3 regions of the Actinopolymorpha sp. B11F2 genome follow, and region 1 is predicted to be linked to each of the others. Evidence: riboswitches for the same ligand, from Rfam matches in the RefSeq annotation. Region 1 holds a riboswitch; each other region holds the start of a gene.
The links. Region 1 has a riboswitch for cobalamin ahead of metE (5-methyltetrahydropteroyltriglutamate--homocysteine S-methyltransferase). Riboswitches for the same ligand answer to the same signal wherever they lie in the genome.

Region 1 (6,498 bases):
CGGACCCGGCTGGTCGAGGCGCTCACCTGGGCGGTCTGGGTCCGGGACTCGAAGGTCGGTTGGGACGACGCGTTGACCCAACTGCGGGAACGCTACGGCCGTTACCACTGGGTGCACACGATCAACAACGCCGCAGCCTGCGTGTTGGCCCTGCTCTACGCCGAGGACGACTACACCAGGGCGATCGGGCTGACCGTGCAAGCCGGCCTTGACACCGACTCCAATGGCGCGACGGTGGGTTCGGTCGCCGGCGCCTTCGTGGGAAGGGGTGGGTTGCCGCGGCACTGGACCTCGCCATTTGCCGACACCTTGCGCAGCGGTCTCTACGGGTTCGACCGGAGCAGCATCCGCGACGTTGCGCAACGGACCTTCGCACTGGCTCGTACGTACTCCTCCCAGCGCGTCCTTCACCCCTGACCAGGTCCTCCCCTGACCAGGTCCTCCCCCTGACCAGGTCTGGTCGGGCCACGTCTACGCGTCGTCGACGAGCAGGCGGTGCGCAATGGGCAGGAGGCCGGCCGGGGTGAGCGGCGCGAGTGGATCGTCGGAGCCCCGGTCGGTGCGGTAGGTGCGCGGCGGGACGCCGTACACCGCGCGAAACCGGCGGGAGAAGTGGAACGGATTGGCGAAGCCGCACGCGCTCGCGACCGCTCCGACGGTGAGGTTGCTGCGCTGGAGCAGGGTGGCCGACCGGGCCAGCCGGACCAGCTCGATCGCCGCGACCGGTCCGATCCCGTACTCCGCCCGGAACAACCGGCTCAGGTGTCCTGTGGATATGCCCGCCGCAGCGGCCATCTCGGTGAGCGCGAGCGGTGTGGTCCCACCGCCACGCCAGGTCCGACGAAGGTGGTCGGCGAGCCGCGCGAGGTACGGATGGATCTCGTCGCCTTCGTCATCGGCCGGAACGGGACCACGGACGAACAGGTCGAGCAGGAAGCCAAGGACGTCGGTCGTGCGGTCGTTCTGGCCCGTGCGCGTGGTTCCCGGCTGGGTCCCGCGAGCCCTTCCCCGGCCAAGCCACAGGGAGTACCGGCACAGTGCCGCGAGCGGGTCGGCCGGGGTCAGCGCCCGGGAGATCGGCCAGGTTTCCGGTGGTCCGAGCGTGTCGAGATCAGCTTCGACCACCCGGAAATGGACGAACGCATGCAGCGATGCCCGCGTCGGGTCCCAGGCGAAGTGGTCCCGCATCCCCGGGCGGGCGAGGAGCAGGGTGCCGGGTCGCAGGTGGCGGTGCGTCGGCGGTTCCGGGCGCGTGCTGTCGGGCTCGTCGCAGGTCCAGCGCGCGCTCCCGGCGAGGAGCCAGACGAACTCGTAGTCGACCAGCGTCCGTGGTCCGAAGGTGGCGCCAGGCGGGTAGTGCGCCACCTCCGGACCGATCCGGACGACCACACGGCATGTCACGAACAGACAGGTTAGGCCGTCCGGGATCTCAGGTGGACAGGCTGGACCTCACCCGGCGGGTGGCCTCGACCATGTGCCGTAGCGCCGGCTCGACCTCGGCGTAGCCGCGGGTCTTGAGTCCGCAGTCGGGGTTGACCCACAGCCGGTCGACCTCCACCGCCTCCAGCGCGAGCCGCAGCGCGGTCTCGATCTCGTCGGTGCTCGGCACGCGGGGCGAGTGGATGTCGTACACCCCGGGCCCGATACCTCGCTGGTAGCCCGCCCGTGCGAGGTCGGCGACGAGTTCCATCCGGGACCGGGCCGCCTCCACGCTGGTGACGTCGGCGTCGAGCGCGTCGATGGTGTCGACGATCTCCCCGAACTCCGAATAGCACATGTGCGAGTGGATCTGGGTGCCGTCGGAGACCCCCGACGTCGCCAGTCGGAACGCCGCCACCGCCCACGCGACGTAGTCCGGTTGCTGCGCTGCTCGCAACGGCAACAGCTCCCGCAGGGCCGGCTCGTCCACCTGGATGTAGCGGATGCCCGCCGCCTCCAGGTCGCGGATCTCGTCCCGCAGCGCCAGCGCCACCTGCTTCGCGGTGTCGGCGAGCGGCTGGTCGTCGCGGACGAAGGACCACGCGAGCATGGTCACCGGGCCTGTCAACATTCCCTTGACAGGCTTCGTCGTCCGCGACTGTGCGTACGTCGTCCATTCCACCGTCATCGGCTCGGGCCGTGACACGTCCCCTGCGAGGATCGGTGGCCGGACATAACGACTGCCGTACGACTGGACCCAGCCATGATCGGTGCTCGCGTAGCCGGCGAGGCGTTCGGCGAAGTACTGCACCATGTCGTTGCGTTCGGGCTCGCCGTGGACCAGCACGTCCAGCCCGACATCCTCCTGCAGGGCGATCACCCGGTCGATCTCTGCCCGCATCGCGGCGTCGTAGTCGGCCGCGGAGATCCGACCCGCCCGCAGATCGGCCCGTGCGGCGCGGATCTCCTTCGTCTGCGGGAACGACCCGATCGTCGTCGTGGGCAGCAACGGCAGGTTCCCCACCGCCTTCTGGGTGGCCGCCCGGGAGGCGAAGTCGCCTCGTGGCGTGCCCTCGCCCAGCGCGGTGATCCGGGCTCGCACCCGCGCGTCAACCGCACCTTGCCGGGCCGTCGCGCGGGCGCGTGTGGCCGCGGAAAGCTCCGACTCGATCGCGGACCGCCCCTCCCGCAGCGCGCGGCCCAGCAGGACCACCTCGGCGACCTTCTGCCGGGCAAACGCCAGCCGTTCGCGAAGGTCCGCCGGCAGGCCTCGCTCCAGGTCGAGGTCGAGCGGGACATGCAGCAGCGAGCACGAGGTGCTCACGACCAGCTCGCCGACCGAACCCAGGAGCGAGGCGGCAGTGGCGAGAGCGCCGGAGAGGTCGGTACGCCAGACGTTGCGGCCGTCGACCAGGCCGGCGAAGAGCGTCTTCCGCGCGAGTCCCGCGCCGGCGATGCGTTCGACGTCGGCCCGGCTGGTCACGAGGTCCAGCGCAACGCCCTCCACCGGCGTACGACCGAGAGTCTGCAGTGCGTCGCCGATCGCGCCGAAGTACGTGGCCACGGCCAGCTTGGGTCGCCGCTGTGGAGGCAGGCCGCCAAGCCGGTCGTAGGTCGTACGGACGGCCTGGATCTCCTCGGGTGTCCGGTCGGCGGCGAGCACCGGCTCGTCGAGCTGCACCCAGGTCGCCCCGGCGGCCGCCAGCTCCGCCAGCAGGTCGGCGTACACGTCGAGCAGGCCCGGCAGCAGGTCGAGCGGCCGGAACCCCTTGGGCGCTTCAGTGTCAGGCTTCGCCAGCAGCAGGAAGCTGACCGGGCCGAGGAGCACCGGGCGGGTGTCGATTCCGAGCGCTGCCGCCTCGCGGTACTCGACGACCGGCTTGAGAGCGGCGTCGCGGTCGAGCCGGAACGCCGTCTCCGGGCCGAGCTCCGGCACGAGGTAGTGGTAGTTGGTGTCGAACCACTTGGTCATCTCCAGTGGCGGCACCCCGGCGGTGCCACGGGCCATCGCGAAGTAACGCTCGAGCCCCTCCAGGCCGGTGAACCGCTCCGGGATCGCGCCGACCAGTCCCGCCTGGTCGAGCACGTGGTCATAGAGCGAGAAGGTGTTGGACGGGATGTCGTCGACGCCGGCGTCGCGCAGCGACTCCCACGTCTGCCGGCGGAGTTGGACGGCGGTCTGGTGAAGAGTCTCGGCATCGGATCGGCTCGCCCAGAACGCCTCCGCCGCGCGCTTGAGCTCGCGGCGTGGGCCGATCCGGGGATATCCGAGCACGGTCGTACGTACTGCCATGGAGTCCTTCCCTCGGGAACTCAGATAGCGGACCGCGACGCCGGGGCGGCGCGCGGGCGGTCGGCAGGTCTTCGGACTCGTGGGCGCTCTGCGCTCTGCCTACTGGCCGTCGCTTCCCAGGCGACCGATGATGTCGGCCCAGTGCGTTCGTACGGCGGTCGTTCCCACTCACCGCTGCGGGGCAGTCCCGGAATCCCACCGGGTTCCCTCTCACCTCGCCCGGCCGGTCACGAAGGGTCGTGCCGGTCGAGCGAACCAACCACACCTACGACCATAGCGCCCAGGGCCCACGGACCGTTGCAGCCCGGCCGAAGCACAGGGCGGGTCTCGGCAGCTCCCTTGTCAGAAGGTGATGAGCGGTTCGCCTACCAGGTCGGCGACGAAGTTGACGAAGAAGAAGCCGAAGAACAGGACGTTCAACAGCAGGATCACGGTGTGCCAGGGGCGCGGACGTGCGGGCTTCGGCAGTTGCCTGTTGAGATAGATCAGCATGAACGGATAGATCAGGGCGCCGAAGTTCGCCATGTTCGCCGACCACTGGACAAGGCCGACCGGCAGCGCCAGGTGGATGACGATGCTGATGATCACGAGCAGCAGGATCATGAACGGGTAGTAGAACTTCCGTGGATCGCCCTCGATCCACGCGCGCAGCTTCGAACTCGTCGCATGCGAGGCGTCCGTGGTGGTTCGTACCATCGCCTCGAAGATGCCCAGTTGGGTGCTGAAGAGGACGAAGACGCCCATGAGCAACGCGACGTAGAAGACGAACGTGCCGTACTCGCCGCGAAGGACATCGGCGACGAACGTCGGAACGGTCTCGGGGGTCGGCCCTTCGCCCCGGATCTCCACCGCGCGCGCCATCAACAGAGTGGGGAGAAGCATGCCGAGCATCGCACCGACGAAGAAGACGCCCCACATGTCGGTGAGCAGCAGGCGGTACCACCGCCGCCACAGGGCACGGTTCTTCGCGTCGTCGGGGAACGTGATGCCACTCGCGAGGACGGCGTTCCGGTCGCCACGCAGACCGCTCAGGAAACCGACCCGGTGGCCCATGCCGTAGCCCTTGTCACGGTAGTGGCTCATGATGTACCAGTTCAGCCCGGACGCGAGGGCAGTGAAGCCCGCGAGGCCGCCGAGTTCGGTGGCGGTGATGCCGGCAGGTGGGGCGGCCGGGGTGACGAAGCCGCGAATCCCTTCCCACCAAAGGCTCGCGGGCACGAGCAGCAGGTCGAGGATCAGCAGGAGGACGAGGATCGTGCCGACCATGATCCAGTTGGCGAGCTCGAGCGCCCGGCTGATCCGCCGGGCTGTGGCGGTGATGAGGAAGACGACCACGAGCAGCAGGATCGCGTAGATCCGTGGCTCTTCCGCGCCGCTCGCCGCGATCTCTCCGTGCACGAGGGCGTAGACGCCCTGGCCCGCGGAAGCCGCCCAACCACCGGCGATGAACGCGAAGATGATGACGAAGACCGACAGCGGCACCCACAGGATCCAGCCGGGCGGCACCCGCCCCCAACCGACGACGGGAACTTCGCCGGTCGCCACGACATAGCGGGAACACTCGACGTTGTAGAACGTCTGCAGCAGCGCGGAGATCGTGATGACCCAGCCGACGCCGATGAAGCCGTACGTACCGACCGCCTGCGGGCCGAGCAACCACTCACCACTGCCGATCGAGATGCCGAGCGCGATGAGGCTCGGGCCGATCGCGAACTTGACGAGCTCCCGAAACCCGATCCTGCGTACGCCGAAAACCTCTTCAGGCGTAGGGAGATCGGCGACTGCGAGATCTGGGCGGCTCACCCCCAGCGGGTGGGTGGCCTGTGCGGTACCGGTGGTCTCGACGCTTTCGGCCATGGCAAGCCTCCGCGGTTCCACGGCGACGGGCGACGGTACCCGTCGCATCCCACCAGATAGTGGTCCTCCTGCCCGTGTCGTGACAAGAGGGACGACGGCCGGAATTGCTCAGCTCGTGTGCGAAAACGTTGCGGTCGCCGCGGAAAGGCCCTGGGGTGCTTCGCGATGCGGGATCGCCTCAGCGGGGAAGGGCGCTCGCCCGCCAGGCGCCCGGACCGGGCCGCAGCGGCTGGCGGGTCCTTCGCCAGTACGCCGCCCAGCGGGGGGCGGCGTGCCAGGTGGCTGTGTCGTCCGGCTGCTGATCCGCCGCGCCGGTCTCGAGCTTCGCCGAGATCACGGCGACGAGTGCGGCGAACTCCGCCGGCGTCGGGTCTCCCTTGACGACCTGGAACAGCGGCTCGTCGTCGTTTTCGACGGGCGTCGCCATCGCTCGCTCCTCGCCGTTCATGGTGGATCTGACACTACAGCGGGATGTTGCCGTGCTTGCGTGGCGGCCGGGTCTCGCGCTTGTTCCGCAACAGGCGCAGCGCCCGGACCACCTCGACCCTGGTCTCGTGCGGGAAGATGACGGCGTCGACGTAGCCGCGTTCGGCAGCGATATAGGGGTTCGCCAACGCGTCTTCGTACTCCTGGATCCGCTTCTTCCGCACCGCATCGGCGCTGGCCGCATCCTGGGTACCCGCGATTTCCCTGCGGTACAACACTTCCACGGCACCTTGTGCACCCATCACCGCGATCTGGGCGGTCGGCCAGGCGAGGTTGACGTCGGCGCCGAGATGCTTGGATCCCATGACGTCGTACGCACCGCCGTAGGCCTTGCGGGTGATGACGGTCACCAGCGGGACGGTCGCTTCGGCATAGGCGTAGATGAGTTTCGCGCCGCGGCGGATGATGCCGTTCCACTCCTGGTCGGTACCCGGCAGGAACCC
Region 2 (6,498 bases), on a different contig from region 1:
GTGCGCCAGCACGCCTCTCAGCTCGTCGGTGTCGAGTTTCCTCATCAGACCGGTGGTCACGCAGACGACCGCCTTCTTCGGATTGCGGCCGGTCGCGAACGCGTTCGGCAGGTCGGTGTCGGCGATCGCGACCCGCGGCTTCGGCATGTCCGCCAGTGCGCACAGGCGGTCGATCACGCCGTGGAGCTCGGCCGCCATCCGGCCGTCTTCTGGTGACACCTCGTGGGCACCCATCGCGGCGAGCGCGATCTTGTCGGAGAAGAACCACTGCGCGACCAGGAAACCGGCAGCGATGATCAGCACCAGGGCAACGTCGAAACCCGCGGCGATCAGCCCGGCCATCGCCGCGACGTAGAGCAGGCCGAGCAGGAACATGACCAGAACCATTCGCGACGTAAGGCCCCGGTCGGGCAGAAATCGTGTGCGAGCCATCTTTTTCATCGCTCCTCGAGAGTCACTTCATAGGACGACGCGGGAGCGCCCAAATGTTCCCGGCGTGGTCTCGTTCCAGCCCCGAGAGAGCTTCGCTCGGCAGCATCCGCCGCACCCGTCACGGGCGCGGCGGATGAGGCGGATGAGTTCGACCACCGTCATGGCGGTCTTCTCGAGTTCCACTATCCGGGGATGAGACCTTCCTCGCCGAGGAGTTCCTTGACCTCATCGACCGTGGCGTCCTCCGGCGGGAGGAAGAGGTCGGAATCTTCCAGGGAGTCGTCAGGGAGCTTGGTCCCGACCGCGCGAACCTTTTCCAGCAGCGCCTGCAGCGCCGCCCGGAAGGCTGCCTCGTCGCCAGCGTTGACCGCAGACTCGAGCCTGCTGTCGAGCTCGTTGAGGGCTTGAAGGTGCTTGTCGGCGACCTTGACCTGCCCCTCTCCGAGAATGCGGACGATCACGATTCACTCACCTTGCCTCTGTGGCTGTTCCGGCGCCGCCTGGGACTTCGGGCTGGCCGGAGACGCGGCCTGGTCGCCCTCGGCGGCCTGGCCCTCGATCTGCTTGGGGGCCTCGGCGCTGCCGCCACCGATCTGTGCCTTCATCGCCGCCAACTCGCTCTCGACGTCGTTGCCGGACGCCATGCGTTCGAGCTCGAGCGAAATGTCGTCCTTGCCCGTGCCGGTCACGTCGTCGAGCGCACCCGAGGCGAGCAACTCGTCGATGGCGCCGGAACGTGCCTGGAGCTCGGCCGTCTTGTCCTCGGCACGCTGCACGGCCATGCCGACGTCGCCCATCTCCTCGGAGATGCCGGTGAACGCCTCGCCGACCCTGGTCTGCGCCTCGGCGGCGGTGTAGGTCGCCTTGATGGTCTCCTTCTTGGTGCGGAAGGCCTCCACCTTGGCCTGCAGGCGCTGGGCGGCGAGCGTGAGCTTCTCCTCCTCGCCCTGCAGGGTCGCGTGCTGGGTGCTGAGATCCGTGAGCTGCTGCTCGATACCGGACCGTCGGGTCAGCGCCTCGCGGGCGAGGTCCTCCCGGCCCATGCCGAGCGCCTTCTGCGCCTGGTCCTTGAGCTTGCCGGACTGCTGCTGCAGCTGGTTCATCTGCAGCTCGAGACGCTTCCGGCTGGTGGCGACGTCGGCGACTCCGCGCCGGACCTTCTGGAGCATCTCCAGCTGTTTCTGGTACGAGTAGTCAAGGGTCTCGCGCGGATCTTCAGCGCGGTCCAACGCCTTGTTGGCCTTCGCGCGGAAGATCATCGCGAAGCGGTTGAGGATACCCATCGAGGTCGGCCGCCCCCTTCGTCTCCAGGCCGGTCGTCATAAGTCGGGCGCCACGGCGGCACCGGACAGCAGTTTGCCTGCGATCACCCTATGCCCGCGAAGCGAACAAGAGCGACCCCGCCCGCCCCGCAGTTACCACGCGTGCCCAGGTCGGGCGGCGAGAACGCACCTTCGTAGCTCCCTGCCCCGTCTTCACCGGCGCCACGCTGGCGATGGGCGAAGCCCTGGAAGCCGAATTCGTCCGGTCTCCGCCCGAAACGGACCGGAATCCGCCGGCGCGGTGCGCGCGGTTCCGCGACAGGAAGCGCGTGGCGCTCAGCGGCCTCCGCGGCCGGTGGGCGTGGTCGAGCCGATACCCTGTGGATCGTGTTCCGACGCCGTACGACCGAAGAGGCGCCGCCGCCGTCCGAGCCTGCCGCCGAGACCGCTCCTGCTCGACCGGGCAGCAAGGGTCGGCCCACCCCCAAGCGCCGCGATGCCGAACAGGCACGCAAGGCACGCGTGTCGGCACCGCGTGACCGCAAGGAAGCCATCCGCCAGCAGCGGGAGAAGGCCCGCGCCGAGCGGGCGAAGGTCCAGCAGGCGATGGTGACCGGCGACGACCGCTACCTCCCGGCACGCGACAAGGGCCCGGTGAAGAGGTTCTGCCGCGACTTCGTCGACTCCAGGCGTACTCCCGCGGAGTATCTCCTGCCCTACTTCCTGGTGATCTTCATCGTCATGACGATCCCCATGCCGCAGGTACAGATCGTCGCCACCTACCTGTGGCTGGTCGCGATCATCGTCGTACCGATCGACCTGATCTTCATGGGGCGCCGGCTGAAGCGGCAGTTGCGCGAACGCTTCCCGGACGAGAGTCACCGGGGTGCCGTCGCCTACGGCGTCATGCGGGCCACCCAGATCCGCCGGCTCCGCATGCCCAAGCCGCTCGTGAAGCCCGGCGAGACGATCTGAACGACGCCGCGACCGACGCGTCCGGCGAGGTGGTGCGAGCTAGTCGGCGGGGTGCAGGCTCATCGGCCCGTAGACCTCGCGCCCCGACTCGAGCAGCACGACCTGGTCGACGCCCACGGCGACGAGATCACGCCAGCACTCACCGACCCAGCTCTCCGCGTCGCTCTGCGAAGGGAATTCGCTGCGCGCCAACTCGCCAGCGTCCACAGGGTTGCCCTCGGCGTCCTCGAGCCGCCACGTCCACGTCATGGCAGGTGAGCCTAGTGGAGGCCCCCACCCTCCTTTGACTTCCGGGTGCGGGCGTGAGACCGTCCGTCCAGCACTACCGCCATGGGGTTGTGGTCGAAAAGGCCACCACCAGCAGGGGAAGCCGGTCCGAGTCCGGCGCTGACCCGCAACCGTAGGCCGCGTGCCAGGTCGCTCGATCCACTGGCTCCATCCAGGGGTTCGACACCAGGTGCCCGCGGCAAGCCGGAGCACCTGACCATGGCGGCCGGCTCCACACCACCCGTCGAGGTCTGCGGGCGGAGCCCGGGTCAGACACCCGAGCCCGCCCTCGGCTCCAGGCGTACGCCGCCTGCGTTGCCGGGGGCATCTCTCGTGTGTGGTCCGGTTCCCGCATCGACCGTGACCGAACACCGTGAGAGGACATCGATGCGGTCCGAGATCCGCCCCCGTCATCGCGCCGGCCTGCTGTACGCCACGCTGGCCGTTCCGTTCTTCGTCGTACTCTGTGCCGCTGTACTCGCGGCCGCACTCGCCGCTGGCACCGGCACCGCCCACGCGGATGCGTACCGCTTCTGGGGCTTCTACCAGTGGCAGGACGACGCCTGGGCACTGGCAAAGTCCGGCCCTTCCGGCGTCACCCCGAAGGACGGTGCCGTGGAGGGATGGCGGCTCGCCGTCTCGGGCGAGAAGACACCGCCCCGCCCGCCGCGGGCCGCCGGAGACTTCGATCAGATCTGCGGGACGACACCGGCCGAGACAGGCAAGAAGCGGGTCGCGGTCGTCGTCGACTACGGCCTCGCGGGCGAGGCCGAGGGCGAGCCGGAGCCACCGGACGCCCGCGGTGCATGCGCGGTGGTCGACGCGAAAGCCAGTTCCGCGCAGGTGCTCGCCGCCATCGGTGAGGTACGCGAGCAGAAAGGGCTGATCTGCGCCATCGACGACTTCCCAGCAACCGGGTGCGGCGACACCGTCGACTCGGTGCCGGAGTTCCCCACGCCCGAGCCGAGCGTCTCCCTCGCGCTGCCCGCGGCAGCCACTCCCGCCGGGGACTCCAGCCCAGCTGAGTCTTCAGAAACCGCCGCGAGCGCGGACGCCGAGTCGGGTGGGTTCCCAGTCCTGCCGGTGGCAGCCGTCGCGGTCGTGGTCGTGCTGATTGTCGGTGGGTTCATGATCCGGCGTCAGCGCAACGCCGACGCCGGCTCGACGGGCTGACGGGCCGACCCGTGCGTGCAGCCCATCGCCCCTCCTTCGCCCGGAACCTGCACCCGGGCGCGTGGTGGCTGTGGGCGCTCGGGCTCGCCACCGCCGCCAGCCGGACGACGAACCCGCTGCTGCTCGCCTTGCTCCTGGCGGTTGCGGGTTACGTCGTGGCGGCCAGGCGATCGACCGCGCCGTGGGCGAACTCCTATGCGGCGTTTCTCAAGCTCGGGTTGGCGGTCATCGTGATCCGCGTCGTGTTCCAGGCGGTGTTCGGCGCCGCCGTCGCCGGCCGGACGGTCCTCTTCACCCTGCCCGAGCTGCCCCTGCCGGGGTGGGTCGACGGCATCCGGATCGGCGGCCAGGTCACCGCCGAGGCGCTGGCATCGGCGGTGTACGACGGACTGCGGCTCGCCGCGATACTCGGCTGCGTCGGGGCGGCGAACGCGCTCGCCAACCCCAAGCGCCTGCTCACGCACGTGCCTGGAGCGCTCTATGAGCTGGGTGTCGCGGTCGTGGTCGCCATGACGTTCGCACCCCAGCTCGTCGCCGACGCGGCACGGGCGCGGGCGGCCCGCCGGCTGCGCGGCCAGCCGGACCGTGGCCTGCGCTCGGTCCGTGCCACCGCCGTACCAGTCCTCGAGGGAGCTTTGGAACGCTCCCTCGCGCTGGCGGCGGCGATGGACTCACGGGGATACGGTCGGCTCGGCAACGTGACCCGGCGGGCCCGCCTGCTCACCTCCGGCCTCGTCCTCGGGGGCCTGATGGGTATCTGCGTCGGCGTCTACGCGCTCCTCGACGCCGGTGCCACCCGAACTCTCGCCCTGCCCGCTCTCGGCGCGGGGCTCGTCACGGCGTGTGCCGGGTTGATGCTCGGTGGCCGGCGCACGGTCCGGACGAGGTACCGGCCAGATCCTTGGGCCCTGCCGGAATGGCTGGTCACCGCCAGCGGCGTTGCCGTCGCCGCTGGCTTCTTGTGGGTATCCATCGCGGGGGGCGGCGACCTCGTTGCCAGTACCGTGCCGCTCACGGTGCCCGAGCTGCCGGTGATCCCCACCGTGGCCGCGCTCCTCGGCCTCCTGCCCGCGTGGTTGGCTCCACCTCCGCCCCGACCGGTGAGTGACGAGGCGCCGGCCGGCCAGCAGGCGGACGGCGAAGAGGCAGACGACCAGCGGGCGGGCGACGAACAGGCAAAGCACCAGCGGGCGGGCGACCAACGGGGGAAGGTGCAGGCGTCATGATCCGGTTCGAGTCGGTGTCCATGCGCTACCCGGGGAGCGCGAGCCCGGTCCTGCGCGACGTGACGTTCGAGATCGCCGAAGGCGAACTGTGCCTTGTCGTCGGCCAGACCGGCAGTGGCAAGACCACCCTGCTGCGCGCCATCAACGGCCTGGTCCCCCACTTCACCGGCGGCACGCTGAGCGGCCGCGTGGTCGTCGACGGGCGCGAGACCCGTACGCACCATCCGCGAGACCTCGCCGACGTCGTGGGCGTGGTCGGTCAGGATCCGCTGGCCGGGTTCGTCACCGACACCGTCGAGGACGAGCTGGCCTACGGCATGGAGTCGCTGGCCCTGGCACCCGACGTCATGCGTACCCGGGTGGAGGAGACGCTGGACCTGCTCGGACTCACCGGCGTACGGTCCCGGCCCATCGCCACGCTCTCCGGCGGTCAACAGCAGCGTGTCGCGATCGGCTCCGTCCTCACCAGCCATCCGCGGGTGCTCGTGCTGGACGAGCCCACCTCCGCTCTCGACCCGGCGGCCGCCGAGGACGTACTCGCCGCATTGCACCGGCTCGTCCACGACCTCGGCGTCACGGTGGTCCTCGCCGAACATCGGCTGGAACGCGTCGTGCAGTACGCCGACCGGATCGTCCTCGTCCCCGGTGACGGCCAGGCACTCGCGGTGGGACCGCCGGCAGCCGTCATGGCCGACTCGACGGTGGCGCCACCGGTCGTGGAACTCGGCCGGCTCGCCGGCTGGGACCCGCTGCCGTTGACGGTGCGCGACGCGCGCGCGTTGGCCGGGCCGTTGCGGGAGCGGCTCGCCACCGTCGCACCGCCAACCCCGCGATCGACCCCGCCATCGACCCCGCGATCGACGCCGGCAACTCCGGCGCCAGCGGGTGCGCAAGGCAGCGTTGACAGTACGTCCGGCTCCGGCGCACGCCCGGTCGCGTCCGTACGCCACCTGCTCGTGCGCTACGGACCACGGCGGGCTGCGACCCGGCCGGCGCTGCACGACATCGACCTTGACGTGGCACCGGGTGAGGTCATCGCCCTGATGGGGCGGAACGGCGCGGGCAAGTCGTCCCTGCTCAATGCCCTGGTGGGACTCACGAAGCCGGCCGGCGGCACGGTCCGGCTAGGCGACCTCGACCCGGCCGGCGCCAGGCCCGCGGTC
Region 3 (6,498 bases), on a different contig from region 1:
ATGCCATCCATGATCAGCTCTTTGAGCGCCTCATAGACGTTGTCGGCGAGATTTTGTCTCCGCGGAAGCGAGACGCGTTCGTTCCGGCTACTCGCCGAGACACGTTCACGTGCTCTCATCCCGCGCCTCACCATCTCTTGGATCCAGCATCGCGATGAGCAATCCTCGATCGTCGATCCACGATCCTATATTCAGTACGACCCCGCAAGGAGGTGCCGTGTCCGGCTCAGGACACCAGGACGGGCGGTTCGAGAATGGGTCCCGCGCGGGCGCGGGACCGCGATCCTCGTCCGCGTTGCCGCGGGGGTAATGCTTCCCGACTCCGGCTCTACCGACTGGCGTGAGCGGCGACCATCTTGACCAGGGTGTCCGGTGGTACGACCTTGACGTGTGGAGCAAGGCTGTCCACGACTGTCTTCACACTGTCCACGGTCTTGCTCCAGGCATGCCACATGACGACCGAGTAGCCGGCGGCACTCGACGGATCGCGTTCGGCGGCGTTGAGCTCGGCGGTGACGCTCGCCTCGTCCCCGCCGTCCAAGCCGTCCCAGAGCATCGTGCGCGCCGAGATCACCGGCTTGTCATGTGCCCAGACCACCTCACCCTTGTGCGAGTCGTAGCGGGAGTACTCGAGGTAGATGAGCCCGTCGATCTGGTCCCGCTGCAGATAGGCCGACCACAGGGCGGTGTCGGAAAAGGAGTCGAAGTCGATGATCTGCGCGACGTGGAGGTCCGCACGCCGCATGGAGGTCGCCAGCCGGGCCGTGTGCAGGTCCAGCTCCGCGCGCGGATACATGCTCGGGTACAGGTATCCCCCACCCGACGGACCCGCGACGAAGCGGTCGCGATGGGCGCCCGCCGATGCGTGGTCGTAGTACCACCGCATGACCGAGGGGGCGAGGTCGATCAACGACGGCGAGATTCCCCAGCCGAGGTCGACCGCGCCGCGATGTGGGCTCGCGAACCAGTTCGCACTGCTCTGGAAGTCTCCGAGCATCCACTGGATGTTGTCGCCGTCGGTGATCAGGAACGAGGCGTAGTGGGTGTCCGGATCGACCTCCGGCGTGGCCGCCAGCGCTCCTTCCGGGGCCCGCTGGCTGAGTCGGCTGTGGCGGATGCCGGAGAGCGGCGCCAGGTTGCGCGCGTGGTCGGCAGGGATGGTCCGTACGCCGGCCTGTGACGACACCGACACGAACTTGTCCTCGCCCTGGGAGGCGTCGCCCCATCCGATCGTGGCGGAGTCCGGCGCGAGATCCCCGACGACCGAACGACGGAAGTCCGAGTTGCCGTCGTAGAACATCAGAGCCCCGGCCATCGTGGCGTAGTCGCGGAGCTGGTTCGCGAAGTCCGGTTTCTGCTCCACCACGAGGTCGTGCCGCAACCGCGACCAGTACGTCTCCTTCACCCAGCGGTCGTCCTTGCCACGTACGTCCGCGACTCTGCGCAGGCCGTGCTGCTTGGCGACCGGCTCCAGGGCCTCCTCCACGGCGACCGCGCCCGTCAACCCCGCGACGGTGGTGGCGACGTTGATGGACGGCTCGGCACGGCGGTAGAGGACGTACCGGTCGATGGGGCCGCCGTTCGTTCCCTGGCTGGTAAAGCGGTCGACCAGTGTCCAGAGGTCGTCGACCGGGACCAGCTCGATGTCGTAGCGCTCGGCAAGGTCGGCCAGCCACACCGGGTAGCCGACACCGGGCACGTCGAGATAGATGCCCGGGACATCGTCGTCGCTCCCGCCCCGGCTCCGGCGCGCCAGCTGGCCCTGAAGAGTTCCGGCCAAAACGCGTTCCTCGGGACTCAGCGCTCCTTCGCCGATCACGTACAGCCTCGTCGGGCGGACCCCCTTCGGATACAGCGCGTCGGCGGTCTGGTGCGCGCCGGGAGCCAAGGGCGCCGTCACGGTGGGGGCTGCGGCGGCTGCCGGGCCGGCCTGGGGGACTCCCGTGGCTCCCCACACGGCGGCACCGGCCGCTCCCCACGCCGCGCTGCCGAGCGCCTGTCGTCGGGACATGCCGGGACGATCGTTCATGGCGGACACAGCCTTCCGTCGCGAGCCGGGGCCTATCGCTGCGTGGTTCAGGATCGCTCGCACCGTACTGAGCCGCCTTCCGGCCGGCCAGGATTCGTCCCTACTCGGACGTGCCGAACCGGTGCCGGCGAGGCGAGTACGCGACCCTTCCGCCTTCCGCAGCGCGACACGCGACACACCGCATCTTGGGTTCCACGGTGTTGTCCGCCCCTACATGTAGCCTCTAGCTCGCTGGTGGTTCCTGCGGCCGTCCAGGCCGTCGGAGCCGCGGAGACACCCCGTCCAGGGGCGTCGCCGTCAAGAGGGAACCCGGTGCGAATCCGGGACTGCCCCGCAGCGGTGAGCGGGAACGAACGCCATCACCGGTGGTGATTTCCGGTCGTGCTTTCTGCCCTGGTGGCAAAAGTGCGGCCTCGTGTGGTCGCGAACGCACGGATCCAGCCGGTCAAGCACTGGACGTGGACGCATGTCCGGGAAGCGATGGCCAGTAGGAAGCACCTGCCCGCGAGTCCGAAGACCTGCCACCAGTGCGCGTACCTCCCCGTGCGCGCCGCCCGCCGGCCTCGAGGGAAGAGCCCGGGATGTTCCGCCGCCACGCCGTGGCGCGTTCGTGCGCGCTCGGCAGGCCGGTGTCGCGCATCTTCTTCCCCGACTCGACGGGCACCGTCGATCGAGCTCGCAAGGAGACAGCGTCCATGTCAGCAACCCATCCGCACACCCAGGTCGTCCGCAGGGACGGTACGACGTCGCCGTTCGACGCGTCGAAGATCGCCGTCGCCCTCACGAAGGCGTTCCTCGCCGTCGAAGGTCCGCAGGCGAGCGATTCGACGAGGGTCCACGAGACGGTCGAGGAGCTGACCCACCAGGTGGTGGCCTCGCTCACCCGGCATCCCGACCTCGGCCGGATCTGCCACATCGAGGACATCCAGGACCAGGTGGAGCTCGCCCTCATGCGGGGGGGTGAGCACCGGGTGGCGCGGGCGTACGTGCTCTACCGCGAGGAGCACGCCCGTGCCCGGATCGAACGTGAGCACGCCACTGTCAGCGACGAAGCCGAGAGCCAGGCCGGATCCGCTGTACGGGTGAAGGGACCTGACGGCGAACTCCAGCCGTTGGACCTGGGGCGCCTCACCCACCTCGTCGAGGAGTCCTGCGCGGGTCTCGAGGCGGTGTCGGCGAGCTCGGTCCTTACCGAGGTCCACCGCAACCTCTACGACGGGATCAGCCTGGCCGAGTTGGAGCTCGCGCTCGTCATGGCGGCCCGGACGTTCGTCGAGACCGATCCCGCGTACTCCCACGTGAGCGCCCGGCTGCTGCTCGACAAGCTCCGGCGCGAGGCGTTGACGTTCGTCTCCGGCACTCCCGACGAGGCGAACCACGAGGAGATGGCCGCGCGGTATCCCCGCTACTTCCGCGACTACGTGCGCCGCGCGGTCCGGTTGGAGCTGCTGGACCCGGAGCTGGAGCGTTTCGACCTCGACCGGCTGGGAGGGGCGATCCGGCCCGAGCGCGACCTGGCGTTCCAGTTCCTGGGGCTGCAGACGCTCTACGACAGGTACCTCATCCGTGGCTATCCAGAGGCCGGGGCGACGGCTGAGGCCGACGGACAGAGCCTGGGCAGCCGGTTCGAGCTCCCGCAGGCGTTCTTCATGCGGGTGGCCATGGGGCTCTCGCTTCGCGAGGACGACCCGGAGGCCCGCGCGATCGAGTTCTACGAACTGCTGTCGTCGTTCGACTTCATGTGCTCGACGCCGACCCTGTTCAACGCGGGGACGACCCGCCCGCAGCTCTCCTCGTGTTTCCTCACGACGGTGGCAGACGACCTCGACGGCATCTTCTCCGGGATCAAGAACAACGCGCTGTTGTCGAAGTACGCCGGTGGGCTCGGCAACGACTGGACTCCGGTCCGCGGAATGGGCGCCCACATCAAGGGCACCAACGGCCATTCGCAGGGCGTCGTGCCGTTTCTCAAGATCGCCAATGACACCGCGGTCGCCGTCAACCAGGGTGGGAAGCGCAAGGGTGCGGCCTGCGCCTATCTGGAGACCTGGCACATCGACATCGAGGAGTTCCTCGACCTGCGGAAGAACACCGGTGACGACCGGCGGCGTACGCATGACATGAACACCGCCAACTGGATTCCCGACCTTTTCCTGCAACGAGTCGAGGCCGACGCGGAATGGACGCTCTTCTCCCCCGACGAAGTACCCGATCTGCACGGCCTCTACGGACCAGCCTTCGCCGACGCCTACGAGGCGTACGAAAAGAGCGCTGAACGCGGCGCGATCAAGGTCCACCGCCGGGTACGCGCGGTCGACCTGTGGCGCCGGATGCTCACGATGCTGTTCGAGACGGGCCATCCGTGGATCACGTTCAAGGATCCGTGTAACGTCCGCTCCCCCCAGCGCCATGTCGGCGTCGTGCACTCGTCGAACCTCTGCACCGAGATCACCCTCAACACCTCGGCCGGCGCAGGCCATCAGGCGGAGGTGGCGGTCTGCAATCTGGGGTCGGTGAACCTCGCGCACCACGTGGGTGAGGGCGGAATCGACGAGGACCACCTGGCACGCACGGTACGCACGGCGGTGCGGGCACTCGACAACGTGATCGACGTCAACTTCTACACGATCCCCGAGGCACGCCGGTCGAACCTGCGGCACCGGCCCGTCGGCCTTGGCCTGATGGGTTTCCAGGACGCGTTGTTCCGCCAACGTGTTCCGATGTCGTCGGAGCGTGCGGTGGAGTTCGCCGACACCACGATGGAGCTCATCAGCTACTACGCGATCGCCGCGTCGGCGGATCTTGCCGCCGAGCGCGGAAGCTACGAGACGTACGACGGATCTTTGTGGAGCAGGGGAATCCTGCCGATCGACTCCCTCGAACTGCTCGCCGATGCCCGCGACGGGCAGCTCGACGTCGACCGGTCCACCCGGCTCGACTGGGACGCTCTACGCGCCCGCGTCGTCGAGGCGGGGATGCGCAACTCCAACGTCATGGCCATCGCACCCACGGCGACCATCTCCAACATCTGCGGTGTCGGCCAGTCGATCGAGCCGCTTTACCGGAACCTCTTCGTGAAATCCAACATGTCCGGCGACTTCACCGCGATCAATCCGTACCTCGTCCACGACCTGAAGGAGCTCGGCCTCTGGGACGCGGTGATGGTGACGGACCTCAAGTACTTCGACGGGAGCGTCGGTCCGATCGACCGGATACCGGCCGACTTGAAGGCGTTGTACGCCACGGCCTTCGAGATCGATCCGACGTGGCTGGTGGAGGCGGCGGCACGCCGGCAGAAGTGGCTCGACCAGGCGCAGTCCCTCAACCTCTACGTCGCCGCACCGAGTGGGCGCAAGCTCGACGCGCTCTACCGGCTGGCGTGGCGCCGGGGACTGAAGACGACGTACTACCTGCGGTCGCAGAGCGCCACGCACGTCGAGAAGAGCACGCTGCGCGGGACCGACGGAAAGCTCAACGCCGTCTCTCCCACCGTCTCTCCCGCCGCCGCCCCGGTCACCCAGGTCGACGAGGGCGCCGTGTGCGCACTCGACGATCCGGACTGCGAAGCCTGCCAGTGACCACACGACCCGACAAAGGAAGCCGACACATGACAGAGACCGACATGACAAGCGCTCCGGCCGACGCGACCGGCCTGGGAGAGATCCACCGCGGGGCCGGCCGGGTCAGCGTCGATGACAAGGCGATGATCAACGCCCGCGCCGATGTCAACCAGCTCCTGCCGGTGAAGTACCGCTGGGCATGGGAGAAGTACCTCGCTGGCTGCAACAACCACTGGATGCCGACAGAGGTGTCCATGCAGGCCGACATAGCCCTGTGGAAGTCGCCCACCGGGCTCACCGACGACGAGCGCCGGATGCTCAAACGCAACCTCGGCTTCTTCGCCACGTCGGAGTCGCTGGTGGCCAACAACATCGTTCTCGCCGTCTACCGCCACCTGACGAATCCGGAATGCCGGCAGTACCTTCTGCGGCAGGCGTTCGAGGAGGCCGTGCACACGCACACGTTCCAGTACATCTGCGAGAGCCTCGGCCTCGACGAGGGTGAGCTCTTCAACATGTACCGTGAAGTCCCCTCGATCACCGACAAGGCGGCGTGGGCGCTGGACTACACCCGGCATCTGGAAGATCCCACGTTCACGACCGGTACGCAGGAGAAGGACCAGGCGTTCCTGCGTGACCTGGTGGCGTTCTACGTGGTGTTCGAAGGGATGTGGTTCTACACCGGCTTCGCCCAGATCCTCTCGCTCGGTCGGCGTAACAAGATGGTGGGAATCGCCGAGCAGTACCAATACATCCTGCGGGACGAATCGATCCATCTCAATTTCGGCATCGACGCCATCAACCAGATCAAGAGTGAGAATCCACGTCTGTGGACCGAGGAGTTCCAGGCCGAGATCCGTCGAATGCTGGTCGAGGGGTGCGAGCTCGAAGTGGCCTACGGTCGCGACA

Region 2: linked by a shared signal. The riboswitch ahead of ABN034_RS02650 (SCO2322 family protein) and the one ahead of metE (5-methyltetrahydropteroyltriglutamate--homocysteine S-methyltransferase) in region 1 are both predicted to bind cobalamin.
Region 3: linked by a shared signal. The riboswitch ahead of ABN034_RS00025 (ribonucleoside-diphosphate reductase subunit alpha) and the one ahead of metE (5-methyltetrahydropteroyltriglutamate--homocysteine S-methyltransferase) in region 1 are both predicted to bind cobalamin.

Annotation. Positions count from the first base shown of each region.
Region 1 is NZ_JBEFTX010000023.1:4,883-11,380, forward strand. It holds gene ABN034_RS30175 (ADP-ribosylglycohydrolase family protein) at 1-417, shown strand, start outside; gene ABN034_RS30180 (helix-turn-helix transcriptional regulator) at 472-1,401, opposite strand; gene metE (5-methyltetrahydropteroyltriglutamate--homocysteine S-methyltransferase) at 1,430-3,712, opposite strand; cobalamin riboswitch at 3,758-3,987, opposite strand; gene ABN034_RS30190 (Nramp family divalent metal transporter) at 4,055-5,569, opposite strand; gene ABN034_RS30195 (acyl-CoA carboxylase subunit epsilon) at 5,748-5,996, opposite strand; gene ABN034_RS30200 (acyl-CoA carboxylase subunit beta) at 6,031-6,498, opposite strand, start outside.
Region 2 is NZ_JBEFTX010000001.1:584,301-590,798, forward strand. It holds gene htpX (zinc metalloprotease HtpX) at 1-432, opposite strand, end outside; gene pspAA (PspA-associated protein PspAA) at 615-893, opposite strand; gene ABN034_RS02635 (PspA/IM30 family protein) at 897-1,715, opposite strand; gene ABN034_RS02640 (DUF3043 domain-containing protein) at 2,082-2,669, shown strand; gene ABN034_RS02645 (hypothetical protein) at 2,709-2,918, opposite strand; cobalamin riboswitch at 2,984-3,172, shown strand; gene ABN034_RS02650 (SCO2322 family protein) at 3,324-4,109, shown strand; gene ABN034_RS02655 (energy-coupling factor transporter transmembrane component T family protein) at 4,121-5,335, shown strand; gene ABN034_RS02660 (ABC transporter ATP-binding protein) at 5,332-6,498, shown strand, end outside.
Region 3 is NZ_JBEFTX010000001.1:2,933-9,430, forward strand. It holds gene ABN034_RS00015 (GntR family transcriptional regulator) at 1-119, opposite strand, end outside; gene ABN034_RS00020 (GxGYxYP domain-containing protein) at 329-2,011, opposite strand; cobalamin riboswitch at 2,248-2,569, shown strand; gene ABN034_RS00025 (ribonucleoside-diphosphate reductase subunit alpha) at 2,659-5,607, shown strand; gene ABN034_RS00030 (ribonucleotide-diphosphate reductase subunit beta) at 5,637-6,498, shown strand, end outside.